DNA from 4 places in the Nonomuraea diastatica genome. Region 1 is predicted to be linked to each of the others. Evidence: riboswitches for the same ligand, from Rfam matches in the RefSeq annotation. Region 1 holds a riboswitch; each other region holds the start of a gene.

Region 1 (5,887 bases):
CGACAACGTCCGCCTGGGCGCGCCCGCGTACGAGGGGACGGACGCCGACGTGCTGGCCGCGCTGGCCGCCGTCGACGCGCTCGACCTGCTGGAGGGTCTTCCCCGCGGGCTGGACACGCCGCTGTCGCGGTCGTACACCGGGGGCCGTGACCTGTCCGGAGGGCAGTGGCAGAAGGTGGCGCTGGCCCGGGCGGTGTACGCGCTCGACGCGGGCCGGCGGATCCTGATCGTCGACGAGCCCACCGCCCACCTGGACGCGCGGGCCGAGCAGGAGGTGTTCGAGCGGCTGCTGGACCGCACGCGTGGGCGCACCTTGGTGCTCACCTCGCACCGGTTCGCCACCGTACGGCGGGCGGACCGGATCGTCGTCCTCGACGGCGGCGCCGTCGCCGAGCAAGGCGGTCATGCCGAGCTGCTGGCCCTGGGCGGCCGTTACGCGCGCTGGCACCGGCTCCAGACCGCCCTGATCGCGGGAGCAGGCCGGTGACCCGCCCTCGGCTCCAGGCCATCGCGGTCGCGGGGGAGGGCCGGTGACCGCGACCCTCCGTACGCTGCTGACCCTGGCCTGGCGCACCGACCGGCGGGCCTTCCTCGCTATGGCCGTCTTCCTCGCCCTGGGTGCCGTCAGCCAGGGCCTGGTCGGCGTCTTCCTGCGGGCGCTCACCGACACCGCCACCGCCGGTCACGGCGCCCAGGCGTCCCTGTGGGGCCTGGCGGCCGGGGCCGCACTGGCCACCGGCGTGGCGCTCGGCCGCGCGGAGCTGGCGCTGATGGAGGAGCTGGCCGAACGCATGGGCCTGTCCGTGCAGGAGGAGATCCTCACCCTCACCTCGGGTGTGCCCACCATCGAGCACTTGGAGCGGCCCGCGTACCTGGACAAGCTGACGACGTTGCGCGACGAGAGCCGTCAGCTGTACTTCGCGGTGTGGGCGCTCGCCCTGGTCGCCGAGCACGCCGTGCAGATCGGGCTCGGCGTCGTGCTGATGGCCGCCGTGCACCCGCTGGTGACGCTGCTGCTGGGCGGTGCCGTGCTGCCGTCGCTGCTGGTACGCGGCCGCGCGGCCCGCCACGTCGACGCGGCCACCGAGCGCACCGCCGAGACGGCCAGGCTGGAGCAGCACCTGTCCGAGTCCGTCACCACGCCGCGGACGGCCAAGGAGATACGGCTCAGCCGTGCCGCGCCCGCCCTGGAGGCGATGGCCGCGCACCGGTGGGAGGAGGTGTCGGCGGGGTCGTCGCGGGCCGGGGTCCGCGCCGCGCTGCTCACGTTCGCCGGGTCGGGCACGTTCCTGGCGGGGTACGTGTCGGCGCTCGGCTGCGCGGCCTGGCTGGCGGCCCAGGGGCGGGCCACGCCGGGCGACGTGGTCCTGGTGGCCACCGTCGGGGTGCAGCTCGTCACCCAGGCGTCCCGGCTGGCCTTCCACGTCGGGTCGGTGGCCGCCGGTCTGCGCGCCGCCGCGCGGCTCGCCTGGCTCCGCGCCTACGCCCGCACCCACACCCCGGCCTCGGCAGAGTCCGACGACGACGCGCCCCACGCCAGGGCGAGGGCGGCCACGAAGGGCCACACCCGGGAACGCGGGCGGGACCACAGCCGGGAACACGGGCGGGATCACGGCCGGGACCGCGCTGCCGGCGGGGCGGAGCCGCCTGAGAGCTTCGCGCAGGGCATCACGCTGCGGAACGTGTCGTTCACCTACCCCGGCACCACCCGGCCCGTGCTGCGCGGGATCGACCTGAGCCTGCCCGCCGGCGCGACCGTCGCGCTGGTCGGATCGCACGGCTCGGGCAAGACCACCCTGGTCAAGCTGCTGTGCGGCCTCTACCAGCCCTCCGGCGGTGAGATCCTGCTGGACGGCGTCCCGCTGCGGGACGTGCCGGCCGTGCGCTGGCGGAGCCGGATCAGCGCCGTGTTCCAGGACTGGGTCCCGTTCGAGCTCACCGCCGCCGAGACCGTCGGCATCGGCGACCTGCCCCGCATGGACGACCGCACCGCCGTGGACCAGGCACTGGAGCGGGCCGGCGCCACGGAGGTGGTGGCCGGGCTGCCCAGGGGCCTGGACACCGAGCTGGGCGACAGCTTCGAGGGCGGCATGACGTTGTCCGGCGGGCAGGGGCAGAGACTGGCGCTGGCGCGCGCCTCGATGCGGGAGGAGCCACTGCTGCTCGTGCTGGACGAGCCGACCGCCTCCCTCGACGCTCCCGCCGAGAGCGCCGTCTTCGCCCGGTACGCGCAGGCCGCCCGCCGCCACCGCGCCGCCATCACCCTCCTGATCACCCACCGCTTCCCGACGGTGCGCATGGCCGACCTGATCGTGGTGCTGGACGGCGGGCGGATCGCCGAGCAGGGCGGTCACGGCGAGCTCATGGCCCGCCAGGGCCGCTACGCCGAGCTGCACGCCATCCAGCGAGCGGCGGCGGACGGCTAGGTCGGGGGGCGCGGGGACCGGGCGGAAACGCGCGCGAGCGCGCGTCCCGCACGGGACGCGCGCTCGCGCGCGGCAACCGGGTCAGCCGGCGTACTCGGGGTAGCCGTAGCCGACGACCTGGGACTTCGGACGGGTGCGCTCCTCGACCTTGCCGTTGCCGGTGTTGCCCTCGATCGTGGAGAGGGTGCCGTCGCCGTTGTCCTTCACGACGAAGCCGACGTGCTGGATGTCGGTGATGTCCTTGCCGCCGTCCCAGGCGAAGAACACCACGGCGCCGGGCTTGGCCTCGGTGCCGAAGCGGTCGTTGGCGGCGAACCACTTGGCGTGGGCGACGGTGTAGGCGTCCCAGCCGATCTGCGGGCGGGCGCCGGTCTGCTCGCCGACCCAGGAGACGAACATCGCGCACCAGGCGGCGTTCAGGTACGCGGCCCGGTTGCCGCCGTCGCGGGCGATGGTCTCGGCGGCGCGCTGCGAGCCGGCGTACCACTTCTGGTACGGGGTGCCGCCGCCGGCGGCGTTCTCGGAGATGCCGACCTGGGACTTCGCGAAGTCCAGGACCTGGGAGGCGGTCACGTTGACCTTGGTGTCCTTGGCCGCGCGCTGCTTGGAGTCGGTCACCGGCGAGACGGCGGCCACCTTGTCCACGGGCGGGGTGTCGGCGTTGGCCGCGGCGACGTTGACGCCGAAGGCCGAGGCGAAGATGGTGGCGCCGAGTGCGGCGCAGGTGATGGTTCGCTTGGGGATTGCGGTAAGACGGAACGTGGCCATCGAGGGGGTAACTCCTTGCTTCCATGCCGCTTACCGGGTTAGCTGACGGGTTCGGGCGTGGAAGCTGCCCTACGGCACCAGAGTGCCGATTCACCCCAAAGGACGTGGGTCCCCGGTTCCGCGCGATGCGGATTCAGCGGTCACAGGACGATCCTGTGATCTTTCGTGCGATGGTCAGACATAGCCGGACAAACCGGACGTATGCCGTAAGATGCCCCACAAGGTAATACATGCGGCAAGAGGATTACAACTCTATAAAGCCCAGCTAGGCGAGTTGCCTGCGAGCGTCGGCCAGAAGCCCTGCCATGGCAAGGGATTCGTCAAGGGGCATGATCGAGGATTCGGTCCTGCCCTCGGCCGTGGCGGCGCGGACCTCGCGGAGCTCACCGGCGTATCCGTTGTCGGCCGGATCGAGCACATGCTCTTCCGGCTCCATGGAGAGCCCGGTGAGGACGATCCGCTCCGGCGCCCAGAACGGCGCGTGGATGTCCGCTCGCATCTGTGTCCCTACAACGCAGGCCTGGTTCGGGTAATTCCCCAGCAAGGAGTTTCCACGAAAGCCCGTCTGCCGCCGGGGTAGAGCAACACCCCGCCCGCCTCCGCGTCAACTCCGCTCGGCGCCAGGGATCCCGTGATGCGCAGGCCGGTGGGCATGCCCAGCAGCAGCTGGGCCAGGCCGAACGGGTAGACCCCCAGGTCGAGCAGCGAACCTCCGCCCAGCTCCGGGGCCCACAACCGGTGCGCGGGGTCGTACGGCATGGCGAAGCCGAAACTGGCCTGCACCGACCGGATGTCGCCGAAGCGCGCATCGGCGGCGATGAGGCGGATCAGCGGGTTGAACCGCATCCACATGGCTTCCATGAGGAACACGCCCGCCTCACGCGCCAGGCGTACCATCTTCTCCGCGTCGTCCACGGTCGCGGCCAGCGGCTTCTCGCACAACACGGCCTTGCCCGCGGCGATGGCGGCCTCCGCGACCTGCAGGTGCTCGGTGTGCGGCGTCGCCACGTAGATCGCGTCCACCGCCGGGTCGGCGCAGAGCCGCTCATAGGAGCCGTACGCCGACTCCGCGCCCAGCGCGGCCGCCAGGGCCTGCGCCCGTTGCGGATTCCTGGAGCCGACGGCGCCCACCCGCATCCCGGGCTCGGCCACGATGGCCGCCCCCACGGTCCGCGCTATGACGCCCGTCGCCGCTATGCCCCACGTGAAATCCCGCACGCGGAAGATGCTAGACGCATCAGATCAAGTTGAACGTGTCAGGGTCGCCTCCGATGCGAAGGCCCCTGTTGAGCGCGCCGACGGCGGCCATGCTCTCCGGGTCGAGGATGAAGTCGAACACGCCGATGTTCTCGGCGATCCGCGACGGCGTCACGGACTTGGGAATGACGACGGTGCCGAGCTGCAGGTGCCAGCGGAGCACGATCTGCGCGGGGGTCTTGCCGTGTTTGTCCGCCAGCAGCGCGAGCGCCGGATCCTCAAGCAGCCCCCTGCCCTGGCCGAGCGGGCTCCACGCCTCGGTGAGGATGCCGTTGGCCTCGTGGAAGGCCCGCATCTCCCGCTGCTGGAAGTACGGGTGGAGCTCGATCTGGTTGATGGAGGGTGTGATGCCGGTCTCGTTCATGAGGCGGGTGAGCGTGCCGGCGGTGAAGTTGGACACGCCGATGGCCTTGGTCCGCCCGTCACGGTAGATCTTCTCGATCGCCTTCCACGCCTGTACGTACTTGTCCTGCTTCGGCACCGGCCAGTGGATGAGATAGAGATCGACGTAGTCGAGCCCCAGCCGGGCCAGGCTCTCGTCGAAGGCCTCCTCCGCGCGGGCGTGGTCGGCGTTGCGCAGCTTGGTGGTGACGAACACCTTCTCGCGGGACAGTCCGGAGGCGCGCACGGCACGGCCCACGCCCTCCTCGTTCTCGTAGGCGGCGGCAGTGTCGATGTGCCGGTAGCCGGCCCGCAGCGCCGTCGCCACCACCTGCTCGGCCTCGCCGGCGGGCACCTGCCAGACGCCGAAGCCGAGTTGCGGGATCTGCACGCCGTCCGTGTTGAGCATGAGCGAGTTCATGCTCTCCATTGTTCACGCACCGTTTCTGACCGCTTAAGGCGGCCGGGCTAGCTTGAAGCGGTCGTGAACGCGCCATCACCCGGCTGGGAGGACTGGAGTGGTCGAACAGGCGTCGGCCTGGGTGGAGTCCCCGCTCCAGATGCTGTGCGCCGTCGAGGCCCACCACGCCGGGCTCCTCGGGACCGCCACGGCCGTCGTGCCGCGGGCGGGCCTGCGCCCGCTGAAGGCGACCCGCCGGGAGCTGCGCGCTCTCGCGCTGCCCGACGGGCTCGAACTGGCCGAGCCGCGCGACAACATGCCGAGGCGCCTGCACGCCGTCGGCGACGCCTTCTCCGGCAAGGTCCAGCTGCGCTGGCTCACCTCCAGGACCGGACGCATCGTCATCGTCGACGACGGTCTGGCCACGCTCCGGCTGCTGGAGCTGCTGGCCGCCGGGCCTTCGCGGCCGCTGCTGCGGGCCCGCGTCAGACCCACTGTGCTGCGCTCAGCGCTCGGCCTGGCGGCAGCGCTGCGGCTGCGCATGAGCGACGTCTCCGTCTTCACCGCGCTGCCGGTGACCGACGAGCTCGCCGCCGCCGTCCGCCGTACCGGTGTCGACCTCGTACGCCACGACTTCGCCTGGTTGCGCGCCCAG
Region 2 (5,887 bases), on a different contig from region 1:
TGCGAAAAGACATCCGTGCAGGTGCGGATGCCTCAGCGAAGATCTTTAACCACGCGGGTTCCGGCTAGCCTGTCATGCGGCCCACGCTCCAGCGGCTTGTCGATCAGGATGAGCATACCGACGCCGAACAGCAGCATTCCCGCCACCAGATTGGCCACCGGAATGCCCATGAGCACGACAGGGCCCGGATAGACCAGGGAGCGTTTGAGCAGAGCACGGGCCGGAACACCCCGCGGCTCCAGGCGGATCCGCATGATCGCCTTGCCGAACGTACGCCCGTGCCGCCAATGCGCCCACCAGTCGTAGCCCGTATAACCCAGCCCGGCGGCCGCCCACGCGAACACCCCGGGCAGCCGGCCGTCGAACACGTCCATCATGCCGACAGTCCGGAAGACAGCCCATAGCGCAATGAACAGAATGTAATAAACGATGCCGAAGACGAGCGCTTCAATGAGCCGGGCAGCCAGTCGTTCCCACCATTCCGCGGGCACTGCGTCCGCCCACGGCGACGTCCCGGCCATAACCCTCACCTCGCGTCATCGACGGCTCAGAGCCCTACATTCCGCACCTACCCTCACATACAAAACAGAGGCCGACGGGAAGCCGGCCCCTGTTTCGTGGTTCTGCCGATTACTTGATCTTGACCACCACGGTGTTCGCGAACTTGTCCGCGAACGTCTGCTGCAGCGGCTTGTCCCAGAGCATCGAAGCGCCGTTCAGGCCGCAGATGAGGCCCGCCAGCATCGTGCCGAACGGCAGGAAGTAGAGGATGTAGGCGCCCCAAGTCACGCCGGCCCGCTTGATGGCGGCGTCACCAGGCAGGCCGCCAGGGGGCATCATCTGACCCACCGGCACGACCTTGATCCCCATGATCATCTTGCCGATCGTCTGACCCTTCATCTTGTGCATGAGGAAGTCGTAACCGACGTAGACGGCGGTGAGGACGATGGCCAGCACGATGTTGAGCGCGAACGAGCCGAACATCCCCGAGGTGGCGCCGCTGGTCGAGTCGTAGCTGACCAGGAACAGCGTCGTGAACAGGAGGGACACCACGAACATCACGACGCCGAACAGGACACCGTCGACGAGGCGCGCCACCAGACGCTGCCACCACTCCGCCAGCGGGGCGGGAGCCCCCGGCGGCTGCACGCCGACCGGGCCGTAACCCGGCTGGCCGTAGGGAGCCTGGCCGTAACCGGCCTGCTGTGGCTGCCCGTAGGCCTGGCCGTACTGCTGGTCGCCGTACTGCTGGCCGTAGCCGGGCTGGGCGTAACCGGGCTGGGACTGCTGTGGCTGTCCGTAGCCCTGCTGGCCGTACTGCTGCTGCTGCCCGTAGCCGGGCTGGGACTGCGGCTGCTGACCATATTGCTGGTCATACTGCTGACCCGACTGCGACTGCTGGCCATATTGCTGCTGGTCGTACTGCTGGCCCGACTGCGGCTGCTGGCCATATTGCTGCTGGTCGTACTGCTGGCCCGACTGCGACTGCTGGCCATATTGCTGCTGGTCGTACTGCTGGCCCGACTGGGGTTGCTGACCATAGCCCTGCTGTTGCTGACCATATTGCTGGTCATACTGCTGACCGGACTGCGGCTGCTGGCCATATTGCTGCTGGTCGTATTGCTGGCCCGACTGGGGTTGCTGACCATAGCCCTGCTGCTGACCGTACTGCTGGTCGTACTGTTGCTGCTGGCCGTAGCCCTGCTGCTGGCCGTAACCGGGCTGGGACTGCGGTTGCTGGCCATAGCCCTGCTGCTGCTGACCATATTGCTGGTCATACTGCTGGCCGGACTGTTGCTGCTGCCCGTAGCCCTGCTGCTGACCGTATTGCTGCTGGCCGTAGTCGGGCTGGGACTGGGGCTGCTGACCGTACTGGGGTTGCTGGCCGTAGCCCTGCTGCTGACCGTACTGGGGTTGCTGGCCATAGCCCTGCTGCTGACCGTACTGGGGTTGCTGGCCATAGCCCTGCTGCTGCTGACCATAGGGGGGCTGTTGCCCGTAGGCGTCGTCCGCCCGGTAGCCGACCACAGTGACGTCGGGGTCGGGCTCGCCGGGGTGGCGGCCCGGAGCCTGCTGGCCGGAGTGGGGAGGCGCAGCGTTCTCGCCGGATTCGTCCTGTGGGTACGGCGGCTGTCCGGTGCTCACCGTGTCACCTCGCTTCGAGTGCGCGCGTGGCACGTGTCAGGACACATGCCTGTGCTGCCCAACGTATCGACATAGGTATCAACAATCACCTTTCCATGTGGTCAAGGTCCGCGTCACCCGATGTCAGATGGAGCAGCATGCGGGTGTTGCCCAGGGTGTTCGGCTTGACGTGTTCCAGGTCGAGGAACTCCGCTACACCCTCGTCATACGAGGCCAGCAGCTCGGCGTAGACCTCGGGCGAGACGGGCGTGCCCTGGATGCGGCGAAAACCATGCCTCGCGAAGAAGTCGACCTCAAAAGTAAGACAGAATACACGCTGCAGACCAAGATCTTTGGCCTGCTGGATCAGCGCTGAGACGATCCGGTGGCCGACTCTCATGCCGCGGCATTCGGGATCGACCGCCACCGTGCGGACCTCTGCGAGGTCCTCCCAGAGCACGTGGAGCGCGCCACAGCCGACGACCTGCCCGCCGCGCTCGGCCACCCAGAACTCCTGTACGTCTTCGTACAGCGTCACCGTGGCCTTTTTCAGGAGCCGCGGGCCCGCGCCCGCATAGGCGTCGACCAGGCGCCTGACCCCCCGCACGTCAGGCGTGCGCGCACGCCGGACCACCACCGCGGTCTCGGGCACAGTCAGTTCGGCCACCTGCTCCATGGCTCTCCAGAGTACAGATGTCATTACGGCTCGGACCTAACTCACATGTCTCCGCCCATCCTGTTACATCTCGTGGCCGGGCGAGCACGACGTCGCGCCGGGCGACCGTTCGGGAGGAAGCACCACATTCAGTCACTCCTGCGCGACTGGCACCGAGATCACCTTGTGACCCTTCAGTTGTGAAACCTCTACAGAGTTGGCAGTTCTGGTTGAGCAGGAACCCGGAGTGCATTAGTGTCCAGCGACAATGTTCCCCGCGTGTCGCGCGCGGGGAGGCACGCTCAATTCCCTCAGGGAAGCCGGGGACCCGCCGGTGGCGACCGCCATCACGGGGTGAATCCGAGTTTTTCGGTAGGGCTGCTCCGGCCCGAACCCGTCAGCTAACCCGGTAGGCGTCGATGAGAGGAGCCTGGTTGGTGAAGCGCACGTTCAACCGTGGGAGGAAGTCGGCGGGCAAGCACGCCCGCCCTCCGGAACGCGCCCTGTTGCGCCAGCGAATCGGTGTGGCAAGTCTCACAATCACCGCGCTGCTGCTCTCGGTTCCCACCGGCCCGGCGTACGCCGACCCCAAGCCCTCGCTCAAAGACCTCGCCTCGCGGGTCGAGAAGATGCACACCGAGATCGAGACGCTGACCGAGCAGTACAACGGGCAGCGGGAGAAGCTGAAGACGGCCAAGAAGGCCGCCGAGGCCGCACAGAAGACCCTGGCGGCCAGCGAGACGGACCTGGCGGCCAAGCGCGCCAAGGCCGTCCTGCTCGCCCAGAACGCCTACATCACGGGCGGGCTGAGCCGGGCGCTGGCGTTCACCTCCTCCGACGACCCCTCCGACTTCCTCGACCGCGCCGCGACCACGTTCGCGATCGAGCAGCGGCATGGCGAGGAGCTCGACCAGCTCACCAAGGCCAGGAAGGCCGCCGAGCGCGCCAGGGCGGGCGCCAAGTCGCGCATCAGCGAGGTCGAGAAGATCGTCAAGGACCTCGACGCCAAGCGCGGCAAGATCAGCAAGCTGGTCGCCAAGGTCGAGAGCAACCTGTTCAGGCGGGCGCTGGGCGAGGCCGGTCGGCCCGGCACCCGCGCCACACGCGTCAACCTGCCGATCGCCGGCAGCGGCAAGGCCGCGCAGGCGGCACGATGGGCGCTCACGCAGCAGCTCAAGCCGTACGTCTGGGGGGCCGAAGGCCCCGGCTCCTACGACTGCTCCGGCCTGGTGATGGCGGCCTACCAGCAGGTGGGCATCTCGCTGCCGCACTACACGGGCAACCAGTGGACGGCCGGGCGGCACATCTCACGCGACGAGATGCGTCCAGGCGACCTGGTGTTCTTCTACAGCGACCTGCACCACGTGGGCATCTATCTGGGCGGCGGCATGATGGTGCACGCCCCTCGGACGGGTGATGTGGTGCGGATCGCGTCGATCGAACGGCGGCCGTTCGCGGGCGCGGTGCGCATCGCCGACTGAACTGAACCCGGTGAGGGGCCCCATGATCGGTGCCGCTAGATCAGCTGGCGGCGTGCCGCCCATGCCACGGCCTCGATCGCGGTGGCGACGCCGATGCGGTCGCAGATGCCGCGCAGCCTCCGGCGTACGGTGCGGCTGCTGATGTCCAGTCGCCTGCCTACCCGATCGACCGTGACTCCTCTGGCGAGTTCCGCCAGTAACGCCAAATCCGCATGGCTCAGCTCAACGCCTTCAGTGAGCACATCCATCGGGAGCCCTCCCCCCAACAGCAGGCCTGGACCCTCTTAGCCAGGCCACAGCCGCTCCTCGCAGACGGTAAACGCATTATGGAAAGGTCGTCAAGCACGACAGTCGCCGCACTTGACCAGCAGTATTGACATGATCCGCCGTATGTGACCGAGTCACGTGTGCCAGCGAACTTCGCCGCGCGACGTACGGTCCGCACGCCCTTTCGGCCATGCCCGATCCGGCGCCGATCGGGGCGTCCGGCGTCCCGGGTTTTGATCCCTCCGGCGCACGATTTACTGCATGATCCATACGTACAGCGGCACGCGCAGCCGCTCTTCACCACGGGCGGCGGCCCGCGAGTCACCTTATTTCCGGACCTGGGCGAGCGGCACCGTCATGGTGGACACAACACTGCCGAACGTCCCCCAGGAAACTCCGGACACTCGCGCGCCCCTCGCCCGCGGTCTTGACCCGAAGCTGACAAGCCCGGCCCTGATCCCGGAACAGGACGGCCGATCGTCCGTCACCGTTTCACGGCACAGGCACGAGCCCGCCAGGCTCACCCGCTCGCGCGGGCTCCCGCCGCAACCGGTGCGGCGGGATGCCACGTGGCCCTCAGTGGGTGGGCTTGACCAGGGGGAACAGGATGGTCTCGCGGATGTTCCTGCCGGTGAAAGCCATGATCATCCGGTCGATGCCGGCGCCCATGCCACCCGTCGGCGGCATCGCGTATTCGAGCGCCTGCAGGAAGTCCTCGTCGAGCTGCATGGCCTCCGGGTCGCCGCCCGCGGCCAGCAGGGACTGCTCGACCAGGCGGCGGCGCTGCTCGATGGGGTCGTTGAGCTCGGAGTAGCCCGTGCCCAGCTCGGTGCCGAACCCGATGAGGTCCCACTTCTCCGTCACCAGCGGGTCGTCGCGGTGTTGCCGGGCCAGCGGCGAGGTCTCCAGCGGAAAGTCCATGACGAACGTGGGCTGGATGATCGTGTGCTCGACGATCGCCTCGAAGAGCTCCTGCACGAGCTTGCCCGCGCCCCACTTCGGGTCCCAGGGGATCTCGCGCCGGTCGGCGACCTTACGCAGCTCTTCGAGCGAGGTCGAGGTCGTGATTTGCTCGCCGACGGCCTCGGACACCGCGCCGTAGAGGGTGACGCGCGGCCACTCGGAGATGCCCAGGTCGACCTCGACACCGTCGTGCACGACCACCGAGGTGTCCAGGGCGGCCACGACGGCCTTCTGGTACATCCGCTGCGTCAGATCGGCGATGCCGTTGTAGTCGAGGTAGGTGCCGTAGGCCTCGACCATGGTGAACTCGGGGTTGTGCGTCGAGTCGGCGCCCTCGTTGCGGAAGTTGCGGTTGATCTCGAAGACCTTCTCGATGCCGCCGACCACGAGCCGCTTG
Region 3 (5,887 bases), on a different contig from region 1:
CCGCGCCCGAGCAGTACCGTGAGCGCGGCGGCGTCCCGCTCATGGCGTGCGCCCGCATCACCGCGGAACGCATCGGCGGCCGTCACACGCCGGCCTCCTGCACCGGCCACTACCCCCACGTGGACGTGCCGGAAAAGCTGAACGGTCTGCTTGCCGCATTCTGGGACCAGGCCGCGTGATCGGCGCGTCGGGCACGATCGCGACTCCGTGGGGGCCGTGGGAGGTGCTGTCCGACGTGAGCGGCCCTGGCCGGGGCACCGGCCTCCACCGGCGGGCGCGGCGCGGCCCACTGATCTCCTGAGCTATGTGGTGCCCGCCAGGTGCTGCCGGGTGCGGGCCGGCGCCCACTCCGGCAGCTCGGCGAGGATGTCGGCGAGGGTGACGCCGGCGAGGCTGGCCCGCCATGCCCGGTGGGCGTCGGCCATCTTCTCGGCGAGGACGCAGCTGCGCTCGCACTCCTCCGGGGGCAGCGCGCCGCGTCCCTGCCGGCGGATCTCGCGGCACTCGTACGGCGTGGACCGGCCGTCGACGGCCTCGACGATCTGCAGCAGCGTGATCTCGGCGGCGGGCCGCGCCAGCCGGAAGCCTCCCCTCGGGCCGGTGGACGCGGCCAGCAGCCCGGCCTTGACCAGCTCCTTCAACTGCTTGGTGAGGTAGGCCGCCGGGAGGTCGTAGTGGAGGGCGAGCTGGGCCGCCGACGCGCTGGCTCCCGGTTCGAGCTGGGCCAGCGTGGTCGCGCAGTGCAGAACCCACTCGGTGCTCACAGGCAGCTTCACGCCCCGATTCTATCGCAGCTATCATAGATCCGTTTAGTCCATAATTAAGGAGATCATCATGCGGATCGCAGTCGCCGGCGCGACCGGGAACATAGGGGCGCTCACCGCCGCGACCCTTGAACGCGACGGCCACGAGGTCGTGCGCATCAGTCGTTCGCTCGGAATGGACCTGGCGACCGGTAACGGGCTCGACGACGCCCTGGCCGGTGCGGAGGCGGTCGTCGACGCCATCAACGCGCCGGCGGCCGGCCCGGAGGAGACGGTGGCGTTCTTCGGCGCCACCACCCGCAACCTGCTGGCCGCCGAGGAGCGGGCCGGGGTGCGCCACCACGTCCTGCTGTCGATCGCCGGGGTCCGTCGCGTCGAGGGCAACGCCCACTACGCCGGCAAGCGGGAGCAGGAGCGCCTCGTGGCAGCCGGGCCGGTGCCGTGGACGATCGTGCCGGTCACGCAGTTCCACGACTTCGCCGAGATGGTGGCGGGCTGGACGGAGCGGGACGGCGTCGCCACGATCGCCCCGCTGCTCGTGCAGCCGATCGCCCCCGCCGACGTGGCCGGCGTCCTCGCCGAGATCGCGGCCGGGGAGCCTCGGGGGCGGTACGCCGACGTCGCCGGCCCCGAGCCGCAGGACCTCGTGGACATGGCCCGGCGCACTCACGAGGCGCGGGGCCGTACGGTGCGGCTCGTGCCGACGTGGTCGGGGGTGTTCGGCCCGGCGATGGCGGGCGACGTGCTGCTGCCCGGCGAGGGCGCGCGCATCGCGCCGACCACTTTCGACGACTGGCTCGCCGGGCAGCGGTAGAGGGAGACGCGGGTCCCCGGCGGGACGGACTGCCGGCGGATGCGCTCGGCGGGGATGTGCTCGGCGGGGCCCGTGTCACAGGGGTATCACGCGTCCCTTTCGGTGGGGCCCGCGTACGGTGCCGGAAAACTTTGCCAAAGCCCTGGAACGCCTGCGGGAGCGGCGATCCAGGGCTCCCCCACGGCCAACGACATTGCATGGGGATTTATACCGCTTGCAGCGTTTATGGGGCGTTATATACCTTTTTGGGATTACGGCACACGGCACCAGGCGAGCGCTCGCCGAACCGTTGCCGCGACGTTGACAGGCCGAATCCGCACAGCGGAGCCGGGGACCCACCTTTCCGGGGTGAATCGCACGCCAGCCGTGGGCTGCGCGCGTAGGGCACTTCCAAGCCCGAACCCGTCAGCTAACCCGGTAGGCACATGGAAGCAAGGAGTCGATCCCCCCATGCGCAAACTTACGCGACGTCTCACCCTGTCCGCCGCCGGCGCCCTCCTGGCCGGAGCCACCGCCATCGCGGGCGCGACCGTGCCCGCGCACGCGTCTCCCGTCGAACCGGGCTCGGCCCAGGCGGCCGAGCAGCGGACGCTCACCTACGGCCAGGACGTGTCCAACCACCAGCCGCTGCACGACTGGGCCTCCAGCCCCGCGCAGTTCGGCATCATCAAGGCCACCGAGGGCACCGACTTCCGCGACGCCGCCTTCGCCAGGCACTGGAGCGAGCTGGGCAAGAAGGGCATCGTGCGCGGGGCGTACCACTACGCACACCCCGGCAACGACCCCATCGCCGAGGCCGACCACTTCCTGTCCATGGTGAACTCCCAGCCCTCCAAGCCCGGCGACCTGCTGGTGCTGGACCTGGAGACCACCGACGGCAAGTCCGTCGAGGAGGTCAACGCCTGGGCCAAGGCGTGGTTGTCGCACGTGAAGGCCGAGACCGGGGTCACCCCGATGTTCTACAGCGGCTGGAACTTCGCCAACACCTACGGTAAGGGCCTGGCCGAGTACCCGCTGTGGGTGGCCCACTACAGCAAGCCGAAGGGGATGGTGACCCCGCCCGCCGACTGGAAGACCTGGACCATCCACCAGTACTCCGACTCCCCCATCGACCAGAACGTCTCCGCCCTCTCCCCCGACGAGTTGCGGGCCTTGGGCCGCGCGTCCGCCTGACCGGGTTCGCACGGGCGGACCTGACGCCGGGGCCCCCGGAAGGCCCGCCTGAGCGCCGCCGGTCAGGCCGCGTACGGGTCCTGGCCCGCCCGGATGCGGCCCGCCATGGTCTTGAGCGCCTCCAGCGCGGTCAGGTACGTCAACGGGCCGAAGGACACGCGGGCGACGCCGAGGGAGGCCAGCCTGCCCAGGTCCATGCCGGGCAGGCAGGACACGTTGACCGGCCCGGGGATGGCCTTGACGAGGTCGCCGACCACCTCTTCCGAGGGGGCCAGGATGGGGAAGACGCAGTCGGCGCCGGCCTCCAGGTAGCGGCGCCCGCGTTCGGCGACCTCCTCGGCCGAGGTGGAGCCGGTCAGGAACACGTCGACCCGCGCGTTGATCACCAGGTCGGGGCCCGCCTCCCGGAGAGCGGCGATGCGCGCGGCCTGCGTGCCGGCGTCGACCAGTCCCCCGGCCCGGTGGTCGGTGTCCTCGATGTTGAAGCCGGCCGCGCCGATGGCGGTGAGCCGCTCGACGAGCTCGCCGGGCGGCAGGCCGTAGCCGGCTTCGGCGTCGACCGACACGGGTACGTCCACGGCCCTGATGATCCTGGCGGCGATGTCGAACATCTCGCCGACGGGCGCGCCCTCATGGTCGTCGCGCCCCAGCAGGGCGGCGATGGACGCGCTGGCGGTCGCCAGGGCGGGATAGCCCGCCTCGGCCACGATGGTGGCGCTGCCCGCGTCCCAGACATTGGGCAGGATCAGCGGGTCGCCGGGCTTGTGCAGGTCGCGCAGGAGAGCGGTGCTGGTGTTCGCCATGGTCGTTCCTTGCCTGTGAGAGTCATGTCTCTCTCTTGACTCCAGAGATCTTCACTTCGTGACGGCTTCACGGTGTGATCGCCGACACAGCCGGCGCCGTCGGGCGGGCGGGGCTGTGCCGGCGCGCCACCACGTCAGCGCTCGCCCGTCCCGGCCGGCGGCCGTTCCAGCGCGGAGTGCCGGCGGCTGTAGGCGAAGTAGAGGACCAGCCCGAGCACGAACCACAGGGCGAAGCGCAACCACGTCGTCGGGTCCAGGAAGGTGATCAGCCAGATCGAGAAGACCACCCCGATGGCGGGCACTACCGGCATTCCGGGAGTGCGGAACTCACGGCGCAGGCCGGGCTGCCGGTAGCGGAGCACGATCACGGCCAGGCACACGACCACGAACGCCAGCAGGATGCCGATGTTCGTCAGCTCGGCGGCCTCCCGGATCGGCAGGAATCCGGCGATCACCCCGGAGGCGGCGCCCACGATCCAGGTGACGCGCGAGGGCACCCGCCGTACCGGGTGCAGCTTGGCGAACCACTGCGGCAGCAGCCCGTCGCGGCTCATCGCGAACCACACGCGGGTGACGCCGAGCATGAACGTGAACATCACCGTGAGGATGCCGATGATGGCGCCCACCGCGATCACGGACGCCAGCCCGGAGAGGCCGACCGAGGCGAACGCCGAGGAGAAGCCGCTCTCGGGGTCGATCTCCCGGTAGTTCTGCATGCCGGTCAGCACCAGCGTGGCCAGCACGTACAGCACCATGGCGACGATCAGAGAGTAGATGATCGCCTTGGGCATGTGCCGCTGCGCGTCGCGTGACTCCTCGGCCGCGGTGCTCATCGCGTCGTAGCCGAACACCGCGAAGAACACGGTGGCGGCCCCGGTGATGGCCCCGCCAATCCCGTACGGGAAGAAGGGCTGGTAGTTGGCGGTGTTGATGTGGAAGAAGCCGACCACGATGACGAGCAGCACGACGGCGACCTTCAGCCCGACCACGAACGTCTCGAACCGGGCGGCGGCGCGGATGCCGAGGTTCAGCAGGAAGGCGATGAGCAGGCAGAGCACCACCGCGAACAGATCCACGACCCGCCCCTCGCCGGTGCCGGGCGCGCCGAGCATCCACGGGGGCAGCGCGAACCCCAGCTGCTGGACGAGGAAACCGAAATAGCCGGAGATGCCGATGGCGACGACCGCGACGATCGCGGTGTACTCCAGCAGCAGGTCCCAGCCGATGAACCAGCCGACGAGCTCCCCGAGGACGGCGTATCCGTAGGTGTAGGCGGAGCCGGCCTTCGGGATCATTCCCGCGAACTCGGCGTAGGACAACGCGGCGGCGGCGCTGGCGACGCCCGCGATGAGGAACGACACCAGCACGGCGGGCCCCGCGGTCTCGTTGGCGACCGCCCCGGCCAGCGCGAAGATGCCCGCGCCGATGATGCCGCCCACGCCGATGGCCGTCAGCTGCCACAACCCCAGTGTCCTGGCGAGTTCCCCCTCGTGCTCGGTCGCGATCTGCTCCACCGGCTTGCGCCTGAAGACGCCTCGCGAAGTGACCATGACGCCCCCCGACGATCGTTCCCCCCGTCGGTCCGCCTTCCCATCTGCGGCGTCAAGTAAGCTCACGCTCTGGGCAAGAGCGCGAGGGCGGCACCCGGCCCGGGATGCCGCCCCGTTCACGGCTCAGGGCATCTTGTACGCGGCCGCCTCGCCGCAGTAGCTGGTGCCGATCGGGGAATTGCTGTAGCGGCACACCTGCACGACCACGCGGTCGATGGAGGTGACTCCGGTCGGGTCGGACAACCCGATCGTGACCAGCACGGTCGCGTCGTCCGCCTTCGCCTCCTCGGAGTCGACGACGGTGGCGCCGTTGTAGGCGGTGAAGGTGGCGCGGGAGTGCATCTCGTCGGGGGCGCAGATCGACGGGCCGGCGCTGTCGGACAGGGTGCCCTTGACCTGGACCACGGGCCGGATCACGTGTCCTTCGACCCACTCCAGCGTGCCCTTGGTGACGCCGTGGCGGCACTGGTCGCCGGAGTCGGCGAAGAACTCCACCGTCGCCCGAGCCGCCGCGGGTTGCGCCGTCAGCAGGACCGCGGTGATCGTCGCGGCGAGCCCCGCCCATAAGCGTGAACGCATGACATCGGCCTTCCATGTGATGGGTGCTTCCGGCCCTCCATCGTCGATCACGGGCCTGCGATGTTCCAGCGCTGCGGGGCGATCCTGCGCGCAGTTGCAGTGGCCGCTCGCGCGGAACGGCACCGGCCCCGTCTGGGATCCCGTCACACCAGTCCCGTCACACCAGTCCCGTCACACCAGGACGAGCAGCTCCACGGCGACCAC
Region 4 (5,887 bases), on a different contig from region 1:
TCGTGGCCGTGGGTGAGCATCACCACGCGCCGCGCGCCCGCCGCTCGCAGGCGTGGCGCGAGCAGGCCGAGCGGCGCCGCCGCGCCGAACACGACGGTCCGCACACGATGCTCGGCCACCAGCGCGGCCGCCCTGCGCGCGACGGCCGGGGCCGGCAGCATGAGCCGCGTGGGATGCCGCACGATCCGGTACGGCTGGCGCCGGTCGAAGTCCGCGCATCCCGGCCAGGCGGGGGCGTAGACGGTCACGCCCGGCGTGCGCAGCGCGAGCCCGTGCACGAACGACTGGATGCCGCCCGGCCGGGGCGGGAAGTCGTTCGTGACGAAGAGCACGTCCGCATGGGTCACGGCACCGGGACGCCGTTCAGCTCGGCCCATGAGCGGGCCAGGGCGATGCGCTCAGGGCTGGAAGGATGGGAGGCATAAAGCACATATTCCACAGGATCCGGCGACAAGTCGGAAATATTGGTAATTGCCAGCCGTTTTTGCATGGCGATGAACGTGGCCGGATCCCGGGTGAGGTCGAGCGCGTGCACGTCGGCCCTGGCCTCGACGTGGCGGCTGATCACATTCTGGGCGGGGCCCATGATCAGCGAGCCCAGCGTCATCAGGCCCATGACCACGCCGACCGCGCGCGGATCGGCGATCGAGGTGACGCCGGCGCGCCGGCGTACCGCGCCGAACACCACGAACAGCAGGACCGCGCCGAGCGCCGCCCCCAGGGCACCGACGAGCGTTCCGTAGAGCACGTCGTCGGCCTCGGCGTGGCCCAGCTCATGGGCGACGACCAGCTCGACCTGGGGCTGCGGCGCCTTGAGCAGCGTGTCGTAGACGACGATCCTGCGGGTGGCGCCGAAGCCCGACACGTACGCGTTGAGCGCCGTCGTGCGCCGCGAGGCGTCGGCGACCAGCACGTCCTGCACCGGCACGCCGTCGCGCTCGGCCATGTCCAGCAGATTGTCGCGCAACGAGCCCTGCGGCATGGACGTGAAGTCGTTGAACAGCGGCTCGAACACCACCGGATAGAGGAACGACATCACCACGGTCAGCGCGCACGCCCCCACGGCCGCCGGGATCCACCAGCGCCGCACCCTGCGGGCCAGCCCCACGAGGACGAGCAGCATGAGGCAGAGCAGGAAGGCCTCCACGCCGAGGCTCTTCAGCCGGTCGGCGGTCCAGCCCGCCCAGTCCTGGGTGGACAGGCCGTAGTCGCGCAGCAGCGTCTCGAACCAGACGCCGAGCGGCCACCTGACCGCCTCGACGATCGCGGTGAGGACCAGCACGCCGAGGACCACCCGCAACCACCAGGGGCCTTTCAGCCGGCCCAGCACCTTCGCCCCGAAGGGGGTGGCCACGAGCAGGGCCGCGAAGGCCAGCGTGAGCGCCAGCCCGAGATAGCTCGGCAGGGACGTGGCCGCGTCGAACGCCTGCGCCCTGGCGATCTCGGCGGCGGTGAAGTCGCGCGCCGGGTCGGGCGGCCCGGCGGCCAGGACCCGCCACGGCGTGCTGAAGGCGGCCACGGCCAGAATCACCGCCGCGAGCACCGCCAAGACCACGGCCGCCTGCCGCCTGAACCGGCGCTCGGCCGCGCCCACCGCCGGGTCGTGCGCCGGGTCCACCTCCGGGTCGCGTGCCGGGTGCTCGCGACGTCTCCACGCCCCCGCCGCTCCGTCGTCCGTCTGCGCGGGGTCCTTCGCCCTGACGGCGCCCGCGAGAACGCCGTCACCGGGCCCTGCGGCGGTCACCTCGCCGCCGCTCGCCTCGGCCTCCTCAGATGGGCCGTCCGCGTCCCGCCGTCCGCTCATCCTTCTCCCCACTCACGCGAGCTGCTCCCGCACGTACGCGCGCCACCGTGCCGTCAGCGTGGCCACGGACAGCCCGAGCGCGGCGAGCGCCTCGTCGACGCCGGCCGCCTGCGCATCACGGTAGAGCCTCACCAGGCTCCTCTCACCGAAACGGCGGGAGAGGAACCGACACGCCAGCCAGGCCTCCTGGTACGCCAGCGCGAGGCGTCCGGGGTCAGGCCCGCCCGCGGCGAAGGCCTCAGGCCCCGGCAACGCGGCCGGCACGCGCCCGGCCCGCACCTCGGCGGCCAGCTCGGCGGCGGCCGTGCGCACGGGCAGCCCGGCGTCCCGGTAGGCCACGTAGTCGGCGAAGCCTTCGTAGAGCCAGGCGGGCAGCCCGCCGGTGCCCGCGGCGACGTGGGTCAGCTCGTGAGTGAGGACGACATCCTTGCCGGTGGAGGTGAGCCTGCCGAACGGCTCGGGGACGACGATCACCCGGCCGTCGTCGGCCACCGCCGCCAGCCCGTCGAGCCGCTCCACTCCGGCCAGCCGGGCCGCGTCCTGCGCGGAGCCGGGAACGATGACCACGGGCCGCACCGGACGGCCGAGCACCGCCGTGACCCGCAGGCCCGCCGAGTCGGCGCGGCGGGCGAGATCGCTGAGCGTGGCGGGCGCGGCGCGGTGGCCGGTGACGAAGGAACGTGCCCCGCGGGCGGTGGCCTGGCCGTCCGGCCACAGGCCGCGGGCCTCTGCGGGGAAGACGGGTGATCCGGGAGCGGGGGCGTCGGCGGCGAGGCCGAGGAGGAGGAGCGCGGCCAGCGCGGCTCGTCGGCTCACCTGCTCGGACACCCTGCCGATCGTAGTGGGGGCCGATCGTAGTGGGGCCCGATCGGCGTGGGGCCCGATCGAGGGGCCGGTCGCCTACGACGGGAAGGACGCGCTTCCGCGGGAGCCCGCCCAGGCCCGGAAGATCTCCCGGGACCCGGGCGGGGCTTCATCAGAGGCCGGGACGGACCGCGCCGACGAACGACGACTTGCGCCATCCGCCCAGCTTGTCGATGCGCACCCGTTCGCCTGTCCGCGGCGAATGGATCATCTTGCCCTTGCCGACGTACATGCCCACGTGGCCGAGCCCGTTGAAGAACATGAGGTCACCGGGCTTGAGGTTGCGCCAGGCGACCTTGTTCCTGGTGCGGGCGAACTGGCTGCTCGCCACGCGCGGGAGTTTCACCCCGGCCTTCTTCCAGGCGTACTGGACGAGGCCGGAGCAGTCGAACGAGCCAGGGCCTGTGGCGCCGTAACGGTACGGGTCACCGATCTGGCTCTTGGCCACGGCGATGGCCTTGCCGGCCTTCACCTTCTGCCGAGCGATCTTGGCTGCTCGCTTCCGAGCGGCCTTGGCCGACTTCGCAGTGGTGGCGGCCGTGGCCGCCCTCACCGAGGAGAGGCCGGCCGTATCGCTCGTCGTCGCCGCCTGAGCCGTGGAGGCCGTGGGGGCATGGAGGACGAGACCTCCGGCCGTCACGGTCATCGTGAGCACCACGCCACGCAGGGCAAGGCGGGACAGACGGGGGTTGTGCAGGGAGGTAGACAGGATTTCTCCTTGGGTCTTCCACGAACGCCTACCGGGTTAGCTGTCGGATTCGGGCCTGGAAGTCGCCCTACGGCGCGATGGCGCGCCGATTCACCCCTGATCCCTGGGGAACTGGGATCGCTGGGTCCCCGGTTCCGTGCCTCCTGACTGCACGGATTCGGCAGGTCATCGCCCGATTCAGTGGTGGTGTCATGGGGATATCGCGGCGATGACCAGCGGATCTTCATCTGTCTTCACATCGGGAGGGACCGATGCGGGTTCGCGGCGCCATGGCTTGTGCACCGCGACGACGCCAGAAGCTACGCCGAACGGTCAAGGATCGGCAAAAGCGGAGTCAGGCTGTAAAGATCGACAAAGGCCTCAGTAAACTCCCGAACCCCTGCTGGAACATGGGGCGTCGTTACCAAAAAGTGACCCTGCTCACACTTCGCGACACCCCGGTCTTGTCAGGGGTCAGATGTCGCCTTTGTCACATTCCGCCTCGTATGCGCTGGACCCAAGGTGATCAAGGGAGAGCACACCGTGATCGCGGACCGTCCGCACGGCGGCAACGATGGCGCGTCGTAGAAGAATGGGCGGGAACTACGGGCGGACGGCGCCCACGAGGCCGCGTCCGTAGTCGGAGAGGCTGACGACCTTGACCACGTCGCCCGTCTGCGGCGCATGGACGATCTTCCCGTTGCCCGCATAAATGCTGACGTGCCCCAGGCCCTCGCTGAAGATGAGATCCCCCGGCTGGAGCGCGTTCAGCGACACCTTGCGGCTGGCGCCCCACGCCCACTGCGCCCACGTCGTCCTGGGCAGCGACACGCCCGCGGCCCGCCATGACGCCTGGGTCAGCCCCGAGCAGTCGTAGCCGCCCGGCCCCGTCCCGCCGAACACGTACGGCTTGCCGACCTGCGCGAACGCGAACCGCAGCACCGCCGCGGCGTTCCCCGACGCGGGTCCCGTGTACTCGATGCCGGTGCTGTTCGGATCGCCGGTCTTGTAGGCGCCCAGCTTTCTCAGGAGCTTCTTCTGCTTGGCGATCAGACCGAGGATCTCCTTGCGCTCCTTCTCGACCTCGCCACGGACCTCGTCGGCCGACCGCAGCGCGCCCTGCGCCTTGTCCCGCTCCTTCTTCAGCCCGCGGTTCTCCCGGTCGAACGCGGCCAGCTTTTCCGAGCGCTCCTTGGCCATCTGCCCGGCCAGCGCCATCCCGGCCAGCCGTCCCTGCGGGTTGTCGGCACCGACCAGCCCCGGCATGGAGGTGGCGTAGCCGCCGGCCCGGTAGACGGTGGCGGCCATGTCGGCGATCTGGGTGCGCAGGTCGGCGACCGTACGGAGTTTGCGCTTGTAGCTCGTGTTCAGCTTCGCGTAGGTGCCCTTGGCCTTCTTGTAGCGCTCGGTCGCCGAGTTGTAGCGGTCGACGACCTTGTCGGCCTTGTCGTTGAGCTTGTCGAGCTTGGCCTTGGCCTGCCCGATGGTCGGCTTCGGATCAGCGAGCGCCGCCCCCATGGGGGACACCACAAGCCCGAACGCGAGACCCACGGCCACCGGCACCCGGCCAAACCTCACTGCGTCGCCTCCCAGGGGATCTTTTACTGGGGCGAAATAGTACAGAAGTGGCGGGTGAGGTCTCACCCAAACATACCAATTCGTAACTTAAGCCCGGCCCAGGCGGCGCAGCAGCAAGCCAGAGGAAACGGGTCTGGCTCCCATCCGCCTGACGGACTCGGCCACCTCCCGGTCCGACGACACCACGGCGATGGCGCGGCCGGGCGGCTCGGCGCGGACGAGTTGGCGGATCAGGTCGTCGGCGATCTCCCCGGGCGCGCTGAACAGCACCCGTACCCCGCGCGGCGCCACGACCTGCACAGGGGCGTTGAGCTCCGCCCCGTCGAACACCGCGGTCACCTCGACCCTGGTCTGCGCCACCAGCCCGCCCAGCCCGGTCATCAGCCGGTTGCGCTGGTCGGCGAGGGTGAGCGTGCCGTAGCCGGTCTTCGTGACGTTGTAGCCGTCGATGATCAGGTGGATCTGCGGCAGCGCGAGGAGTTGGTCGAGGAGCTGCGGATCGTCGTCGGCGAGCGCCCGCGCGGGCACGCGCACCCCCGGCCGCTCGCCGGTGACCGCGGCGACCGAATCGGCCGGCCGGCTGATCGTGGTGGGCAGAGCCAGCTCCCTGCGCAACCCGGCCGACGCGTCCTGCAGCGCGTCGAGCAGCACCCTGATGCGGGCGTCCTCGATGCTCCGACCCTCGCGCGCGGCCCGGCGCGAGGCTTCGAGCTGCTTCTCCACGTCGGACAGCCGCTCGCGCAGCCGCCGCAGCTCGGACTCCCCCGCACTGCCCGCGGCCGAGGCGGCCGTCCTGGCCTCCTCGGCGGCCCGCTCCATCTCCTCGGCCCGACGCACCGCGGCCTTGGACCGCTCGCGGGCGTCGTGGAGCCTGCGGCGCAGGTCGGAGTTCTCCGCGCGGGAGGCCTTGACCTGCTCGCGCAGGCGGTCGGCCTCCTCCTTGGCAGCGTTCT

What was found. Region 1 has a riboswitch for cyclic di-AMP ahead of E1294_RS19250 (CHAP domain-containing protein). Riboswitches for the same ligand answer to the same signal wherever they lie in the genome.
Region 2: linked by a shared signal. The riboswitch ahead of E1294_RS57255 (C40 family peptidase) and the one ahead of E1294_RS19250 (CHAP domain-containing protein) in region 1 are both predicted to bind cyclic di-AMP.
Region 3: linked by a shared signal. The riboswitch ahead of E1294_RS53665 (glycoside hydrolase family 25 protein) and the one ahead of E1294_RS19250 (CHAP domain-containing protein) in region 1 are both predicted to bind cyclic di-AMP.
Region 4: linked by a shared signal. The riboswitch ahead of E1294_RS27410 (C40 family peptidase) and the one ahead of E1294_RS19250 (CHAP domain-containing protein) in region 1 are both predicted to bind cyclic di-AMP.

What each region holds. Positions count from the first base shown of each region.
Region 1 is NZ_SMKP01000051.1:1,733-7,619, forward strand. It holds gene E1294_RS19240 (ATP-binding cassette domain-containing protein) at 1-487, shown strand, start outside; gene E1294_RS19245 (ABC transporter ATP-binding protein) at 531-2,426, shown strand; gene E1294_RS19250 (CHAP domain-containing protein) at 2,508-3,194, opposite strand; cyclic di-AMP (ydaO/yuaA leader) riboswitch at 3,207-3,343, opposite strand; gene E1294_RS19255 (hypothetical protein) at 3,460-3,693, opposite strand; gene E1294_RS19260 (Gfo/Idh/MocA family protein) at 3,702-4,412, opposite strand; gene E1294_RS19265 (aldo/keto reductase) at 4,432-5,253, opposite strand; gene E1294_RS19270 (hypothetical protein) at 5,351-5,887, shown strand, end outside.
Region 2 is NZ_SMKP01000056.1:26,561-32,447, reverse strand. It holds gene E1294_RS20670 (RDD family protein) at 33-521, opposite strand; gene E1294_RS20665 (RDD family protein) at 631-2,145, opposite strand; gene E1294_RS20660 (amino-acid N-acetyltransferase) at 2,231-2,800, opposite strand; cyclic di-AMP (ydaO/yuaA leader) riboswitch at 3,069-3,210, shown strand; gene E1294_RS57255 (C40 family peptidase) at 3,217-4,260, shown strand; gene E1294_RS20650 (LuxR C-terminal-related transcriptional regulator) at 4,296-4,508, opposite strand; gene lysX (bifunctional lysylphosphatidylglycerol synthetase/lysine--tRNA ligase LysX) at 5,104-5,887, opposite strand, start outside.
Region 3 is NZ_SMKP01000229.1:1,710-7,596, reverse strand. It holds gene E1294_RS58565 (hypothetical protein) at 1-179, shown strand, start outside; gene E1294_RS58570 (alpha/beta fold hydrolase) at 1-22, shown strand, start outside; gene E1294_RS46025 (RrF2 family transcriptional regulator) at 303-776, opposite strand; gene E1294_RS46020 (SDR family oxidoreductase) at 835-1,578, shown strand; cyclic di-AMP (ydaO/yuaA leader) riboswitch at 1,875-2,017, shown strand; gene E1294_RS53665 (glycoside hydrolase family 25 protein) at 2,029-2,751, shown strand; gene E1294_RS46010 (isocitrate lyase/PEP mutase family protein) at 2,814-3,554, opposite strand; gene E1294_RS46005 (amino acid permease) at 3,689-5,104, opposite strand; gene E1294_RS46000 (hypothetical protein) at 5,228-5,683, opposite strand; gene E1294_RS45995 (hypothetical protein) at 5,855-5,887, opposite strand, start outside.
Region 4 is NZ_SMKP01000084.1:30,741-36,627, reverse strand. It holds gene E1294_RS27425 (glycosyltransferase family 4 protein) at 1-377, opposite strand, end outside; gene E1294_RS27420 (M48 family metallopeptidase) at 344-1,804, opposite strand; gene E1294_RS27415 (hypothetical protein) at 1,817-2,632, opposite strand; gene E1294_RS27410 (C40 family peptidase) at 2,781-3,326, opposite strand; cyclic di-AMP (ydaO/yuaA leader) riboswitch at 3,388-3,550, opposite strand; gene E1294_RS27405 (C40 family peptidase) at 3,960-4,919, opposite strand; gene E1294_RS27400 (NYN domain-containing protein) at 5,022-5,887, opposite strand, start outside.